Regions from separate parts of the Sporolactobacillus sp. PKPK-6 genome, predicted to be linked through region 3. Evidence: riboswitches for the same ligand, from Rfam matches in the RefSeq annotation. Region 3 holds a riboswitch; each other region holds the start of a gene.
What was found. Region 3 has a riboswitch for S-adenosylmethionine ahead of AC1MBV_RS15260 (hypothetical protein). Riboswitches for the same ligand answer to the same signal wherever they lie in the genome.
Positions count from the first base shown of each region.

Region 1: linked by a shared signal. The riboswitch ahead of AC1MBV_RS06840 (iron-containing alcohol dehydrogenase family protein) and the one ahead of AC1MBV_RS15260 (hypothetical protein) in region 3 are both predicted to bind S-adenosylmethionine.
Region 2: linked by a shared signal. The riboswitch ahead of metE (5-methyltetrahydropteroyltriglutamate--homocysteine S-methyltransferase) and the one ahead of AC1MBV_RS15260 (hypothetical protein) in region 3 are both predicted to bind S-adenosylmethionine.

Region 1 covers NZ_JBWXPA010000001.1:1,426,924-1,432,681, forward strand. Annotated here, with positions in the region: gene AC1MBV_RS06825 (amidohydrolase) at 1-469, opposite strand, end outside; gene AC1MBV_RS06830 (transporter substrate-binding domain-containing protein) at 515-1,312, opposite strand; gene AC1MBV_RS06835 (aminotransferase class I/II-fold pyridoxal phosphate-dependent enzyme) at 1,309-2,502, opposite strand; gene AC1MBV_RS06840 (iron-containing alcohol dehydrogenase family protein) at 2,495-3,616, opposite strand; SAM riboswitch class I at 3,737-3,846, opposite strand; gene AC1MBV_RS06845 (hypothetical protein) at 3,977-4,234, shown strand; gene AC1MBV_RS06850 (dihydroorotate dehydrogenase) at 4,509-5,426, opposite strand; gene fabZ (3-hydroxyacyl-ACP dehydratase FabZ) at 5,650-5,758, opposite strand, start outside.
Region 2 covers NZ_JBWXPA010000002.1:546,947-552,704, forward strand. Annotated here, with positions in the region: gene AC1MBV_RS13530 (protoglobin domain-containing protein) at 1-956, opposite strand, end outside; gene AC1MBV_RS13535 (putative bifunctional diguanylate cyclase/phosphodiesterase) at 1,109-2,965, opposite strand; SAM riboswitch class I at 3,186-3,298, shown strand; gene metE (5-methyltetrahydropteroyltriglutamate--homocysteine S-methyltransferase) at 3,394-5,700, shown strand.
Region 3 covers NZ_JBWXPA010000002.1:903,384-909,141, forward strand. Annotated here, with positions in the region: gene AC1MBV_RS15240 (O-acetylhomoserine aminocarboxypropyltransferase/cysteine synthase family protein) at 1-1,284, opposite strand, end outside; gene AC1MBV_RS15245 (Ldh family oxidoreductase) at 1,327-2,403, opposite strand; gene AC1MBV_RS15250 (GNAT family N-acetyltransferase) at 2,415-2,831, opposite strand; gene AC1MBV_RS15255 (trans-sulfuration enzyme family protein) at 2,849-3,991, opposite strand; gene AC1MBV_RS15260 (hypothetical protein) at 3,957-4,175, opposite strand; SAM riboswitch class I at 4,307-4,405, opposite strand; gene AC1MBV_RS15265 (ABC transporter substrate-binding protein) at 5,657-5,758, shown strand, end outside.

The DNA.
Region 1 (5,758 bases), on a different contig from region 3:
TCACCTTGACGTCATCTAATATGCCGGTTTTAACAACTGATTCCGCGCCATGTCCGGACTCTTCACCGGGCTGGAAGATCAGGCGAACGGTTCCCTTGAGCTGATCTTCGTGTTCTTTCAACAAATACGCCGTACCAAGCAGCGTCGAGGTGTGAAAGTCATGACCGCAGGCATGCATTACGCCGTCGTTTTCCGAAGTGAAGGCGACGCCGGATTGTTCATGAATCGGCAATGCGTCGATGTCCGAACGGAGAGCGATTACCGGTCCGTCTTCTTTTCCGGATATTTCGGCAACCACACCGGTTTTCAGCGGCAAATTGAGTATCTTGATCTTCTTTTCTTCTAGTGCAGCTTTAATTTTCTTCGTTGTTTCAACTTCTTCAAAGGACAGCTCGGGATGGCGATGCAGGTCGTGCCTGAACGCGATCAGCTGCTGTTCCAATAGTTGTGTTTCCGATGTCTGACTCATTATTTAACGATCCTTTCTTTTTGCGAGATTGCAAGTCTTTCAGATTTACTGCTGTGCTTTCGTCACATCAATGCCGAAATATTTATCGGACAGCTTGGAAAGTGTTCCGTCCTCTTTCAATGTCTTGAGCTGCTGATTAAACTTTTTCAACAGTGCTTGTTCTTTCTTCGATTTCTTTGAGAACGGGAAGCTGATATGTGTATAAGCAAGCGGCTGGTCAATCACACGCAGTGACAGATTGCTTTTCTTGATTGTTGCTTGAAGAATCGATGCTGCCTGAACATAGCCGGCAACCTGACCTTTGAGCGTGTCGGTTTGCGGCCCTTCTCTTGTGTCGTAGATCCGCACTTTGATATCCAGCTTATTTTTTTTAATGTAATCATTTAAAATGTCCACTTTATTTGAACCTGAGACACCGCCGACTGTTTTGCCTTCAAGATCTTTAAGCGTTTGAATGTTGCTGTCCTTCTTGACGGCAATGGCGGTACTTGTGTAGGTGTACGGTGTTGTAAAATCATATTGCTTCGCTCGTTCCGGAGTCACTTCAAATGCATTGGCGACCGTGTCGATTTTCCCGCTGCCGAGTTGTCCGAGCACGCCGTCAAACGCTGTCAGATGCCATTCCACTTTATAGCCGAGCTTTTTCGCAATCGTCTCCAGCACTTCAACATCAAAGCCGGTCAGTTTTCCATTGTCGTCTTTGTATGAGTTTGGGTAGCTCTGTCCGGTCGCACCGACACGCAATATTTTTTCTTGTGATTCCGCCTTACCGCTGCTTTGTCCGCAGCCGGCCACGGTCAGTAGTAAAAGTGCGGCCAATGCTCCTGCAATCCATTTTTTCATTGTGTTATGCCTCCCCTGATGATTAATTGGTTTTGCTTGATCCGTTCAATGGCTGCCCGCAATCTCGATTGCGGTACAACCAGACTGACTCGAAAGTAGGACTCTCCGGACGACCCGTATGATGTTCCGGGAACAACGGCTATTCCCAAGTTATCTAATAGTTTTTCTGAGTATTGGGTTGCAGAAAAGCCTTGCGGAACCCTTACCCATAGGAAAAACGTTCCTTTTGACGGATACACTCGGTAACCGAGCGCAGTCAATTCTTTGATTAAGTAGTCCCGACGTGATTGATAAAGTGCACGAAGCTCGGCTCGCTGACGTTCCTGAGTGCCAAGAGCGAATGCCGCGGCATCCTGCACAGCTCCGAACACGCCGCCGACGTTGTTGACCAAATAGTGATTCAAATGCTTAATCAGTGATGCGTTGCCTGCCGCGAAGGCAACTCGCCATCCTGCCATATTAAATGTTTTAGAAAATGTATAGATTTCAATGCCAGCTTCCTTTGCTCCAGGTGTCTGCAGAAAGCTGCGCGGCGCTTCTTCTTCGAAGCCGATATCGCCGTATGCGAAATCATGGACAACGGCAATGTGATTCTGTTGTGCATAATCGACGGTTTTTTCGAAAAAGGCCGCGTTTGCCGAAGCTCCGGTCGGATTGTTCGGGTAATTCAGAAACAGCAGCTTTGCCTTTTCACTCACGTCTTGTGGCACACGCGTGTAATCGGGCAAAAAATCGTTCTTCTCAAGCAGAGGCAGAGAAGCCGCATGTGCTCCTGCCATCGTGACGCCGATCTCATAGCCGCCGAATGCCGGATCAGGAACAAGTGCTGTGTCGCCCTGATTGAGCAGTGCCAGCGAGATTGCCGTCAGTGCAACAATCGATCCGTTAAATATGGCGATTTCGCTGTCCGGATCAAGATCGACTTGATAGTTTTTTTTATAAAAATCCGCGATCGCCTGCTTCAGCTTCTGTTTGCCTCCGTAGGGCGGATATCCTTGATTGGCCGTTTCTTTCGACGCTTGATGAAGGTTGCTCACGATTTCCGGAAAGGTCGGCTGATCGGGATTCCCGCGGCCGAGATTGATGACATCGAGGCCTTTTTCCTTCAGCGCCTTGATCTTTTTGGCTTGCTGGGCGAAAAATTTCGGTTTAAGTGCCTGCAATCGCTCGGATGCTGCAAATTCAGTCATGAGTCGTTCCCACCTTTTCTGCGTGCTGCGCGCGTGCCTCAAGTTTTTCAATCGCCGTCCGGACGCGCTCTGCTGTCACGTCAAAGGGCAGTTCGTGAATGCGCGAGTCCGAATCGGTCATGTGACGGGCAAGGCTGCTCAGCTGCTGCTCGTTGCCGAGTGAAAGTCCGACCTGAGCTAGCTTCGTCGGCAGGCCGAGATCCTGATACAGATCAAGGACTTGTTTTTGTTCCGCCATCTTGCTTTCGAGTTCGAGCTGAAGCAGGATTCCATAGGCAACCAAGGTGCCATGTGGTGCGACTGCTTCGAGTCCGAGAAAGGTCGAGGCGTTAAAAAACGCATGTGCGCCGACGCTTCGGCCATGTGCTTCGGCTAATCCGCCGACGAGTCCGGCAGCGATGAAAATGGTGTCGATGACTCTTTGAAGTGCAAGGCTTGCTGTTTTTTCTTTCACAGCGTCAAGCGCCTGCCTTCCGTTTTCAAAAACAGTATCGCGACAGGTTTTGGCGTAATTAAAGCTCAGTTGGAGCGGCAGGCTCCGTTCTTCCTGCGGAATTTTGCTCAGACGGACGCGTGCTTCATACCATTTGGCGAGCGTGTCACCAAGGCCGGACCGAAACGCCTCGATTGGTGCCTCGGCGATAATTTTTGGTTCGACAAGCACAACGTCGTTTGATTTCCGATGCCTCAGCGTTCCAAGCCGACTGCCGTCTTCTTTATAGACGATGCTGATCGGTGTAAAACTGGCACAGTTCGAGGCAAGTGTCGGCAGCAGCACGCATGGAATGGACTGCTGCGCGGATACCGCTTTGACGGTATCGAGAATTTTCCCACCGCCGACACCAATGATGACATCGCTCGAATGCTGAATGCTTAATTGCTTAATGCGTTCCATTTCGCTTTCCGAGCATTCGCCTTGATGCACAGCTTCAGCAACGTTGGTAAGCTGGTCCAGCGGGAGATAAGGCTTAGCTGCCTCCCATGATCGATGTCCGTGAACCAGTAAGACGTTATGCCACCGCCTGTCATTCAGAATTTCGGGCAGCTGTTCAAACGCGCCGGGTTCATTGCAATAATACTCAGGCCCGAATCTTTGAACCACATGTTCACTCATCTTGTTCCTCCCTCTTTTCCATTATTCCAATTTCTTAAAGGGAGATTTTTTGCTCATGTGTAAATTAAAAAAGCTACTTTCCGCGATAAGAAAGTAACTTTTACTGAGCGTAAACGTTGACTCTTATCTTCCAGTACCGCCCAAGCGGTCTGCTAGATTTAACACCATACACCTAAGTGCTGGTTGTCGGACTTCATCGGGCTAGTTCCCTCCGTCGCTCTCGATAAGAAATGGAATTGTGATGTTAGTATATGGCCTAATCCCCAGTTTGTCAATATGATTTATTTAAATTAAGCAGCATTCCCGATTTTTTCATAATTGAGATGCTTGAGTTTGTGCATTGGGAGTGGGGGGCGTGCATTGATTGGGGTTTTTCGTGCATTGAACCATGATTATCGTGCATTGGATCACTGGTTTCGGGCATGGGGGGCGATCCTGAGCCCGGTTCGTGCGTTGGCATCGTATTTTCGTGCATTGGACTCGGGTTTTCGTGCATTGAACCATGATTATCGTGCATTGGATCACTGGTTTCGGGCATGGGGGGATCCTGGCCCAGGTTCGTGCGTTGGCGTCGTATTTTCGTGCATTGATTGGGGTTTTTCGTGCATTGAACCATGATTATCGTGCATTGGATCATGAATTTCGGGCATGGGGGGGATCCTGGCCCCGGTTCGTGCGTTGGCGTCGTATTTTCATGCATTGGACGGGTTTTCGCGCATTGATTTAGCGATTTCGTGCGTTGAATCTCATTTTCCGTGCATGGGTTCTGGTCCTTGTCCCTGGTCGTGCATGGGCATTGGGGTTTGCTATGTCATCATTCAATTTCACACAGCATTGAGCTAGTTTTTAAGCAACAAAAAAAGCGCGGCACTGACCGCGCTTTTTATCTGCATCAGCTGAGGTCTACTTGACCGATCAGGCTGGAGACGGAATGGATATCTTCGCGTATTAAATAGTCGCGAATCTGGTTGATGATTTCAATCATCGCAGCGGGATTGCGGTAGTTTGCGGTCCCGACCTGGACTGCGGCAGCACCGGCGAGCAGCATTTCAATTGCATCGCTGCCGGTCATCACACCGCCGCTGCCGATGATCGGCAGATGGCTGATTTGGTGCACTTGAAAGATGAGGCGCACAATCAGCGGCTTGATTGCTGAACCTGAAAGTGTGCCGATGACATTGCCTAGCTTCGGCTTGCGCGTGTTGATGTCGATGGACATGGCTGAATATGCGTTCGCCACGGTGAAGGCATCCGCGCCGCCCTGTTCAGCGGCGAGTGTAATTTCCTGAATACGCGAGACGGACGGCGACAATTTTGCGATCAGCGGCTTGTCGGTGACGTTTCGAATTTTGCGGATTAAGCTGTAGGTTGACTCGCTGAGCAGTCCGAACACTTGTCGATTGTCATCACTATTCGGACAAGAGAGATTAATTTCAAAACCGGCAATCTTATCCCATTGGTTTAACTTTTCGGCAGTCTGAGCGAATTCATCAACGGTTTCTCCGGAAAGATTGATGATCAGCGGCGGTTGATAGGGTTCATACACCGGCAAAACGCGTGCTTCAAAATATTCGATATCCTCGCTTTGAAAGGTCACGGAGTTCAGCATGCTGCCCTCCGCCTCGAAAATGCTTGAAGCCTGCTCTTTGCTGTGTTTGTTCATGGAAATACTTTTCGGAATAAACGCACCGATTTGGTTGGCGTCGAAATCCGGTTTACTTGTTAACTCAAATGTTCCGCAGGCGGGCATGACCGGACTGGTCAGCGTCAGCCCTGCAAAATTAACGGAGAGGTCAGGTTCTTGACTCATCTTTGACCACCCGAGTTTCTTAAGCTTGCTTCTGTCTCTTTATTCATCAACTTACTCACTCCTAATCTTGATGCTTCTTTCTTTACCTTCTGGTGTTGGTCGGCGAGCTTAGGTGTTGTCAGTATAAAGGACTGGTTGGGAAACTTCCAGAGAAATATCTTCCAATTAATCCGTGAAAATAGAACAGACGTCCGATCGAATCGTGACGTCTGAATGTTCAACGTTATTCTGCTGCTTTCAGGGCAAACATCATTTCTGCTTCGCAGGCGACTTCGCCGTCAACGGTGGCGACACCTTTGGCTTTGGCGAAACCGGCACGGAAGCGAAGAATT
Region 2 (5,758 bases), 360 kb from region 3:
AACCCTTTGCCGTATTCACCTGCCCGTGCCGCTTCAATTGCTGAATTAATCGCCAAAATATGGGTCTGTTCGGAAATGTCCTTAACCAATAAGGTTACCTGACCAATTTGCTTTGACGAGTTTTCCAGCTCACCGACCATTTTCCCCATTTCCTGAACGGAGCTGCTCGCAGCCATCACTTCAACAAAAAGTTGCTCTAACTGATTCTGTCCCTCAGAAGCATGCTTCTTTGCGTCTTGGGACATCTGATTCCGCTTTTTAGAGTTCTCACGGACAACTTCAAACTGTTCGAGCAAATGATGGACCAACTGATCACTTTGTTCAGACAAATGAGTCAGCTGGTTGCTGACCTGCAGGATCGCAGTGCGCAGATCTTCACGCCCGGTTTCATATTCCCGCTTCAATGTCTTTTCATATTCCTCATCGTAGGCTTCGAGAACAATTTGCTGTTCAAAGCTGATCATTTTATTAATGGAACGAATTACACGATCCGCTTCTTTTGTCTCTGGGACATGAGTCAAGACAATGGTAATCAGATTCGAGAGCAGATTTTGAAAGGTTCCCATGTAATAGGGAGGGGTCAACCCAATGCGATAATGCATGATGCCGACACGATACCTGCGATCAAGAAATGCTTCATCTATGACACCTGAAAAAAGTTCCATGACGTGCGTCGCAAGTGTTTTGCTCAGTTTCTCTACAGTGCTATATTTTTCAATGATCTTCCTCAATGACTCAATTTTGGTAAAGCTGGAGTAAAATTCATAGGCCATTCGATCAATTTCTTCTTCTACAAAAGGCCTCATCATTTTCATAATTTGAAGGTCATATTCTTTAATATCCAGCATCTCAAGCTTCTCAGCCACATGCGCATCCGAGATGTCGATGAGGACATCTTCCGATTCCGCCTTCTTTAGCCACGACCCTTTATTCTCGCTTCTTTTTAACAAAGGCATTCATGCCCCTCCAATCCCCCTCGTGATTCAATCACGACGAAAAAAAACCGATCTCAATCATTTTAAGTAACTCTTTTAATTGAAATAACCCTTTAACTAGTTTACCAACTCTGTCTTCTAAAAAGGGCAAGTTCACATTTTAGTCAATCATTTCATGCCAAATATTTATTTGAAAAATCATTTTCATCGAGCGGACGGCTGTAATAGTAGCCTTGAATTGCGCGACATCGGCACGATTCAATTGCACGCAATTGCTCCTTAGTCTCAATTCCCTCAACAATAACATCGATCCATAGATGTTCAGCCATCGAAACAATTGCGGTTACAATCGCTTGATCTTGATTACTTTGTGCAATATCCATCACAAAAGAACGATCAATCTTTAACTGATTGATCGGCAGGCTCTTCAAATAGCTGAGCGAACTGTATCCAGTACCGAAGTCGTCAAGACTGACGCCTACTCCCAGTGCCCGAATTTCTTTTAATAGCCTGATGGATCGTTCCAAATCCTCTGCCATCGTTGATTCAGTAATCTCCAGCTCAAGATATTCAGGTTGAAGACCGCTTGCTTCTAACGCGAAGCATACCCGTTTGACTAACGAATCATCATGAAATTGATTAAACGAGAGATTCACAGAAATGGGTACTTTGGGAGTACCGCGATCCTGCCACTTCTTCATTTGCCGGCAGGCCTCGTCAAGCACCCACCAGCCAATGTCACGAATTATTCCTGTTTCTTCAGCAACCGAAATAAAAGCGCTTGGGGGAACGATGCCGCGTTCCGGATGTTCCCACCGAACCAAAGCCTCTACACCAATCAGTGCGCCGGTACATGCGTCAACCTGAGGTTGGTAATATAACACAAATTGATGATTATATAATGCGGATTGCAATTCATTTTCCGTATTCAGCTTCATAAGCAGCTTCTGGTGAAGTTCATTATTATAAAAGAAAAAACTTTCTCTGCTGCTTTTCTTTGCCTCTCTTAGTGCTGCTTCCGCACTCGCCAATATTTGAATGCTCGAACGTCCATCATACGGAAATTGTGAGATGCCGATACTGAATGTTGCATAGATCTCTTTTCCGTCGATATGGTAGGGCTGTTCGGTTGTCCGCAATAATGTTTCGATGAGATGTGTCAAGCCGCGCTTATTCAAGCAGTCTCTGCAGATAATCATGAATTCATCACTGCTGATCCGATACAATTCTGCATTGAAGTCTTTAAGAGCTCCCTTCATTCTCCCGGATAAAGCGATCAACAGTTCATTTCCTATTTGTCGACCGAAAATTTCATTAATTATTTTTAATCGGTCGACGTTTATTTTCAGTAATGAAAACGACCGATTGCTGTTTTTATATCCTTTGACCAAATCGACAACCGATTCTTCAGCAACCAAATTATTGGGAAGCCCGGTCAGTGCATCATGATAGGCTCTGAAGCGAATAACCTCTTCTTTTTCAAGTTCACGTTCATGCTTCAGCTGCTGATAACGTTCCAGAATCAATTGCTGCTCTAGACTTAGAAATTTATCTAAAGATTCGGATAGAAATAAAGCCTGTTCAGGATGATTGACCTCATGTTCGACCGCTTCAATAAGCGCTCGACGGTACAAACTAAAAAGAGCAATTTGATTTGCAATGCTTAACTCATGGTCAAGAAAAAAAACTGCATTTTGCTCGCAATGTACTAAAACGCTCCGATCAAGAGACCCGTTGAAAAGAAGCCGAGTTTGTTCTGCATACATATTTTTCAAGTATTCTTTTGTCTTTTGAGACGGAACCGTGCTCTGTATTTTATATAAATCGAGTACATGTTGGCTCATTTGATTGACAATGTTAACGTAATAATTCATAAGATATGGACGCATCCATTTCAACAGTTGCAGATCCAGTTTATGAATTTGTGCCAGTCGAATCCGTTTTAGAACAGAATGATCTGTGATCGATTGATCAGTGATCTGCTTCTCCACTTCCTTCAGCCATCTGTCTCGATTAAATTGCTCACTCATTTCGTATCCACCCTCATTGTGTCTTCGCTGCTGTTCGTTCATGTTTGAGAGACATACTCACTCTCTTTATCGTCAGATGAAGTGAAAATGTGAATATGTTTTGCGTGCAGATCTTGCTGTTTTTAAACTATTTTTAAATGATTCAATCCACTTGCGTTGTCGAAGTAAAGCATTGACGAATCCCAAATTCCATGTTAGTATTCAAATTAACTTAATTAAACTCTTATTAAGAGCGGCGGAGGGACTGGCCCTGTGAAGCCCGGCAACCTTTCATTTTATGAAAAGGTGCTAATTCCAGCAAGATTGGTATTTTAGAATCTTGGAAGATAAGAGGGTGCGGATGATAATTCAGGCCTCTCTAAAATAGAGAGGCCTTTTGTTTTTCCCCCTCGAAAAATTTGTTATGCAGATTACAGGAGGATGAAGACATGGGTAAAGTATTAAGTGCGAATCTCGGATACCCGAGAATCGGCGAAAAAAGAGAATGGAAAAAGGCACTTGAGCAATTTTGGGCCGGTAAAATTTCGAAAGAAACGTTTCTAGATACGGTTAAAACACTGCGCTTAAGCTATTTGAAAAAACAAAAAGACATTGGAGTTGATCTGATTCCCGTTGGAGATTTCAGCCTTTATGATCATGTCCTTGATACGGCTGTTCTTTTCGGTTTAATTCCCGACCGCTTTAAATCAAATGAAAAAGAACTATCGCTTGAAACATACTTCTCAATTGCTCGTGGAAACAAAAATTCAGAAGCATCGGAAATGACCAAATGGTTTAATACAAATTATCACTACATTGTTCCGGAAATCAGCAATGAAACCAAACCTTATCTGACGGAAAACCGCCTTCTTAATTTGTTTAATGAAGCAAAGAATGAGCTCGGTATCGTCGCCAAGCCCGTTATTGTCGGACCGGTGACGCTGTTAAAGCTGTCAAAGGGTTATGATCCAGATCATTTTAATACACTGCTTGACGCACTGCTTCCATTGTACGTACAGGTGTTTCAAGAACTGAAAGAAGCCGGGGCTGAATGGGTGCAGATCGATGAACCTATTCTTGTCAAGGAACAGAGCAAAGAAGATCTTGCTGCGTTCGCGAAAGCCTACCATTTTATTAAAAATGGTGTGCCTGAACTGAAGCTTCTTCTGCAAACCTACTTTGAGGCGATTGATGATTACGAAGCTGTCGTTCAATTGCCCGTTGACGGTATCGGTCTTGATTTTGTTTACGGCAAAGAAGAAAATTTGGCATCGATCAAAGCCTATGGATTCCCTGAAGGCAAGGTACTGGCTGCAGGCGTTGTAGACGGTCGAAATATTTGGAAGACAGATTTAAAGGCGACACTTACTGAACTGCAGACACTGCTCTCATCAGTTAAGTATCACGAGAATCTGTGGGTCACACCGTCATCAAGCCTGCTCCATGTACCGGTCACGATCTCAAATGAAACCAATCTTGATCCTGTGCTTCTGAACGGTCTTTCCTTCGCCGATGAAAAGTTGACCGAGGTCGTTTACCTTACGAAAGGGCTTAATGAAAGCGAAGCCGCCATCTATGGTGCCCTTCAGAAAAACAGTGCAGATCTGCAGACACTACAGCAATCCGAACACCGCAACAATAAAGAAGTTCAAAAAGAAATTGATCAATTAGACGAGGAACTGCCGTCGCGCCCCGGCTCTTATAAACTTCGTCAGCAGGTGCAAGCCGATGCCTTCAATCTGCCACCACTGCCGACAACAACAATCGGGAGCTTCCCTCAGACGAAAGAAGTTCGTCAGGCCCGACGTAATTGGAGACGCGGCGAATGGTCCGAAGAACGCTATGAGCAATTTATTAAAGATGAAACGGCGAAATGGATCGAAATTCAGGAAGATCTCGGAATTGATGTCCTCGTCCATGGTGAATTCGAACGAAACGACATGGTTGAGTACTTTGGCGAAAAGCTGAACGGATTTGCCTTTACACGTTTCGGATGGGTTCAGTCCTATGGCTCGCGTTGTGTTAAGCCACCGCTGATCTTCGGAGATGTATCATGGCAAGATCCAATGACGGTGAAGGAAAGCGCCTATGCTCAGTCACTGACAAATAAGCCGGTAAAAGGTATGCTTACCGGACCGGTCACGATCTACAACTGGTCATTCGTCCGTGACGACATCAGTCAAGGTGACGTGTTCAACCAAATTGCGCTCGCTTTAAAGAAAGAAGTGCACGCACTTGAAGAAGCGGATATCCGCATGATCCAAGTTGACGAACCGGCACTTCGAGAAGGTCTTCCACTGAAGGAAGACAAGAAACCGGGCTATCTGCATGATGCCGTCTACTCATTCCGGCTGGCAACATCATTTGTTAATAATGACACACAAATTCATACGCATATGTGCTACTCTGAATTTGATGAAATCATCGACACCATCGACGCGCTGGATACCGATGTGATTTCAATTGAAGCAGCACGCAGCCATGGTGAAATCATTTCTGCCTTTGAAGATTTCGAATACAAAAAAGGCATCGGTCTAGGCGTCTATGACATTCACAGCCCACGTATCCCAAGCGTAGAAGAAATGAAGTCCTACGCAGAACGCGCGCTTAAGGTGCTTGATCCTAAAATCGTCTGGATCAACCCGGACTGCGGCCTCAAAACACGCCGTCCCGAAGAAACAATCCCCGCGCTCAAGAACATGGTCGAAGCCGCCAATGAGGTGCGCAAAGAACTCAGCAATACAGTAGGAAAATAAAAAGCTATAAATAATCAAAGAGGCTCACCTCTAAGTCGAAAAATGACTTTAGAGGGAG
Region 3 (5,758 bases):
TTCCAGATCGTCAATCAGGTCATCCGCATCTTCCAAACCGATCGAGAGGCGGATTAGCGTGTTGCTCAGCCCGGTTTTTTCACGATTTAATGAAGGAATTTCGCGATGCGTGGTTCGGCCGGGATTAACAATCAATGAACGCGCATCTCCCACATTTGGCAAATAGCTGAAAATGTTTACAGAACTCAGAACCTTTTTTGCCTGTGCTTCGGTTCCTTCAATCTCAAACGCAAAAATTGCCCCAACTCCATGTGGAAAGTATCGGTTCACCAATTCGTGCTGCGGATGCTCTGCCAATCCAGAATAGTGTACTGCTTTAACATGGGGATTGTCTGCAAGGTACCGGGCAATCTTCTTCGCACTGTTCACTTGCTTAGCTAGCCGTTCGGACAATGTTTCAATACCTAAGAGAACTAAATAAGCTTCAAAAGGGCTCAATACAGCACCGAGCAAGCGAAGGTACTTAACCCTGATCCGTGCTGCAAATGCGTTCGAACCAAACGCCTCAATAAAGCTCCGCTCCACATGCTCGTCTTCATTTCCCAGAACAAATTCTTTTTCCTCAAATTGTTTAAACTTGCCGTTCCCATAATCAAAGGTTCCAGCGTCAACAATTAATCCTGAAACAACTTCTCCGTGTCCGCTGATTCCTTTTGTCGATGAATAGACGACGATGTCCGCACCATATCGGATTGGGTTAAAGAGATACGGGGTCGGAAACGTATTGTCAATAACCAGTGGAATACCATGTCGATGAGCCAGTTTTGCCAGTGCCTCTACGTTCGTCACCGTTGTATCCGGATTCGTGACGCTTTCTGCAAAAATTGCTTTCGTATCATCTTTGATCACTGCTTCAACACATTCTAGGTCATTAATATCATCGATGAAGTCAAAAACAATCCCGAATTTAGGAAACAGGGTTCGAAATTCATCAAAGCTTGATCCATAAATATTTGCTGCGGCGATAATTCGACCACCGCCTTCGGCTAGATTTAACAATGTATAGGAAACGGCCGCCATACCTGATCCGACCGCCACCGCTTCTGCGGCACCGTCCAGATCAGCGATTCTTTGTTCAAGAACAGCAGTCGTCGGATTGCCGATTCGCGTATAGCTGAAGCCTTTTTCTTTAAGGTTGACCAGCCGTTCTGCACGCTCCGGATCGCCAAAGCCAAAGGCAACCGTCTGATAGATCGGTACTTGTGATGCATAATTATGTTGTTTCGGATCGTACCCCGCATGTATTTTCAAAGTATCAAATCGTTTCTCCGATTTCTCCGTCATCTCTAGTCCCCATTTCTCATTCAAAAAATTCCCATGTACAAATTAGAGATATGACTGATAGGGAATATGCAATCGTTCTGAGACTTCAGCCATTTCTTTCAGTGTTTCAGGATCGATGGGAATCCCATTTTTCAGGCGGTCTTCAAACGCAGCAGCTTCTTTGTCGCCATGTATGTAAATCTTCTTCCCAGGTTCAGTTGGAAGGTTCCGAATGCGTTCAAGCATAGCAGATAATGCTTCTGAAATATCGCTTGGATCACCAAACAAACGAAGATCGATCGCAGTAAAAAAGTGACTGATTCCCTTTGTCTTGCCACTGCCCAGATCAGCAGAAAGATGTCCTTGCGACAGAATCGACGTTAAAATTTCTACAATTAAAGAATGGCCAAATCCTTTGTATCCGCCATTTTCTTCTCCGCGTCCTCCTACAGGAAGCATTCCCCCTATTTTTGGATGCTTCGACAAATTTCCCCTCAACTTTTTCGCATCTTTGCTGATTTCATTGCGTTCATCAACTGCCCACGCTCCAGGAATCGTCTTTCCCTGTTTGGCATACATTTCGATTTTCCCAAGCGATACGACTGTTGTAGCTGCATCAAAAAGAAAATCATGGGGCTCGGCAGGCATTGAAAAAGCAAGCGGATTACTGCCAAGAAACGGCTGCATCGCATGAGTCGGTATCAAAAAAGGATTGGAATTCGTTGCGGAAATTCCCAGCATTCCTTTATCGCTCGCCATTTTAGCGTAATAGCCGGCCATTCCATAATGATTCGAATTGCGAACCGAGTCAATACCAATGCCGCTCTGTTCTGCTTTTTCAATCGCAAGACTCATCGCTGTTCCCGCCACGAGCTGCCCCATACTCTTGTGTCCGTCCATTACCGCGCTCACCGGCGTTTCCCAAATAACCTCAGGAATTGCGCCGACTTTAATGTCACCGGCAGCGATCTTTCGGTCGTACATCGCCAAACGCTGCACACCATGTGATTCAATACCGAACAGATCAGTGGTCACAATGGATTCGGCAATGATTGAACTGCTCTCTTCTGAAAAACCGTACGCCTTGTATATACTTTTCACCCATTGCTCGATGCTCTGATAATCGTATCGATTTCCCATCTTCGCTTACCTCACAAATCCCGATCGAGATACACGATGTCTTGCCTAAAATTCCAACCCTTTTTGCTCCAAAACTGCTTGCCTTCCTCATTATCAAGCACCACGAACAAACCAATCTTCGTAATCTGTTCTTTTTTAAAACTCGTACAGACTCGGTCAATTAAACGTGTACCGATTCCTTTTCCCTGCTGGTCCGGATCAACTGCCGTATGGTAGATGAATCCCTTGCGTCCATCGGTTCCGCCGAGTATCGTTCCGATGACCCGATCGTTATCGGCAGCGACGAAACAGGTTTCCGGATTCTTGCGAATGATCCGGGCAATTCCGGCGTAGCTGTTATCTAAGGATGCTAGATTCATGCCGGGCACCCGTGTCCATAGATCATAAGCGCCTTCATAATCCTCAGGAACCATCTTGCGAATCTCCATATCTTTTCAACTCCAAGTTATCTTTTTGCTTTTTTCAGTGCGCGCGCCAGATCCTCCAGCAGATCATCTGCATTTTCAATGCCGATTGCTAAGCGAAGCAGACCTTTTGTGATGCCGATTTTCTCCTGAAGTTTTTCATCAAAGGATTCATGCGTCATTGTTGCCGGCTGACAAATCAGGCTTTCAACCCCGCCAAGACTGACGGCCAGATCAAACAATGAGAGTGCCGCCACAAATTGATCCTGATCATAATTCGATGCAAGCCGAATGGAAAGAACGGACCCATGACCCGATGCCTGACGCTGCTGAATTTCTTTTTCCTCCTGCGAGTACGATCCGGGATAGTACAGGCGTTCAATGCCGGGATGAGTGCTGAAAAAATCGATAATCTTATCCGTATTCGCCTCTTGGCGATCCAAACGCACACTCAATGTCTTGATTCCTCGAATCAGTGCATAGGAATCGGTCGGACTCAGGATTCCACCGAGTGTATTCTGCAGAAATTTAAGCTTTTGCGCAATATCCTCTTGATTCGTTGCCACAAGACCGGCAATGACATCAGCGTGACCGCTCAGATATTTCGTTGCGGAATAAAGAACGAGATCTGCGCCAAGAGCGAGTGGATTTTGATAATAGGCAGTTAAAAATGTATTATCAACAATCAGCAACTTGCCTTTCTCATGCGCGATCGTTGCTAGCCGCTGAATATCGGCAACACGCAGCAGCGGATTCGACGGCGTCTCAATATAGAGTGCCGCCACATCATCATCTAAATCCTCTGCCCTCAGTTCATTAAAATCGTGCACCAATTCATAAGCGATGCCTCGATCCTTAAAAAGATTGCTGGCATAGCGATAGGTTCCACCGTACACATTGTTGTTCAGCAGAATTTTATCACCGGACTGAAACAGGCTGAAAACGGCGGACACCGCCGCCATTCCTGATGCAAACGCATAGGAATAACTCGCCTGTTCAATTTTAGAAAACAAGGTTTCGAGATTATTTCGTGTCGGATTCCCGCCTCGTGCATAGGCAAAGGACTGAAAACCATGCAGATCCTCTTGAACATAAGTTGTTGCTAGAAAAATCGGCGGTACCACTGCATGATTAGGATTGTCTTTCGCATCAATCCCTTTTACAATCAATGAATCTAGTTTCACTGTATTCATCCTCCTCGCAGTTCATTGCCTTTGTCTTTGAAAACTGAATGTTTTTAAATGCGTTCTTAGTATGCGCCACAGGTACGGCTGCATTGCTGAATGCTTCGCACTCCCAGGGCAGATAAATCGGCTCCCACATAAGCGATTGAATTAATTGAACAAAATTGATTTTCGCTATACTCATCAATGATCAACCTCCTATAAGCTTTAGTCCGAGACTTTTGCCCAGCGCGTCATTTGCGGCAACTAAGCTAAAAAAGGCAATAAAAAAATGCTTTCTTATGAGAATAGATAAGAAAACATGATGCGTCGGTTCTCTTATCTCTCAGTTTAAACTGCTGGAATTAACACCATACACTGTGTGCTGGTTGTCGGGTTTCATTGGGCCAGTCCCTCCGCCACTCTTGATAAGAAGTTTACTATTTAATTTTGAAAAGAACGTTTAGGTGATAAAACTGATGCACGCGTCACCGCTGAAACAATTCGCATGTGTTTACTAGGTAATATAATATTTTAAATTTATTATGTCAATGCTTTTCTGAATGTTTGATGCAAGAAATCAAACCGGCAGATGTTCACACGTATGACTTCTTGACCAATCGCATAGATCTGCTTCTCATCTTCTGCTTAAGAAAAAACGGGCAAAAAATTCCCGGTTCTTACTACCACAGGATGCAGTGACTTTCGCGTTGCATAAAGGACGTACTTTCACACGATGTGATGGCTTTCGCGTTGCATACAGGACGTATGCGTATTTAGCGAAAGTTCCTTTTTCGAAAGCTCCTTTACAGTTAGCAAAAGTTCCTTTGCTCCAAATGTGGTTTTTAATCATCAACCCCTTGCTTGAACAAACATTTCAATTTCATAACGCATTCTGGTCCTTAATTAAGTAACGAGTAAAATAAGCGGAGATTTTCCGCTTATATGCACCCTGAACATGTTTCGCCGGTAAATAAGGGTAATTTTTCCGCTTATTCAAAGCAAAACCCTTCATTTTCACGTTTATCGATTCGGATAAGGGGAATTTCTCCGTCTATTTCAGCTATTTTTTCGATCATTTTCTAAATAAGCGGAATTTTTCCGTCTATTTTTCAGATTGGGCACTTACCGGCGGGGCAAAATCAAAAACGTTCTTTGCTTGTCAGAGAAGCTGAACGGAGCCTTGCGATTATAGGTGTAGGGACATTTCTCAATAAAATAATCCCGTTTTTGTACTTTAAATCTTCACCAGGATAGGAATCAAACAAAATTTTTTTGGGGGTTGACAAGGATAATCGAATGGTTTAAATTTACCATCAACAAAGTAAGCCGTTCATCAGCTGCTAATCATTAAGACGTTAATGATCGGCAATGAACGGTTTCGCAGTGAGAATCGCAGCAGATCAATAGGTCTTGTCAGCACCTTCTTCATGCGATTTATTGCGGCCGCAATACTGCGTATCTGGTTAATCCCTTAATCAAAGAAAAGAGGTTTTGCACAAGAATACGAATTTTGCAGACACTGAACTTGATTGGTGTGCATTTACGAGTTGTTTTTTTTTAAGTTTAATACCAAGTAAATAGGGCTGTTTAGTTAAATTAATAAAAACTAATCTTTACCTAAACATTTGAGGGTTTGATTTAAGTAAATTGAATTTGCTCTACTTAGAGGGGGAAGCAATCAACATGGCGAAAAAAAGAAAAGCAAGCCGCTTAGTCAAATGGATTCTTTCAGTTGCTGTGGTTATTATTGTGGTACTTGCAACTGTGGTTTCCATTAACCAAATT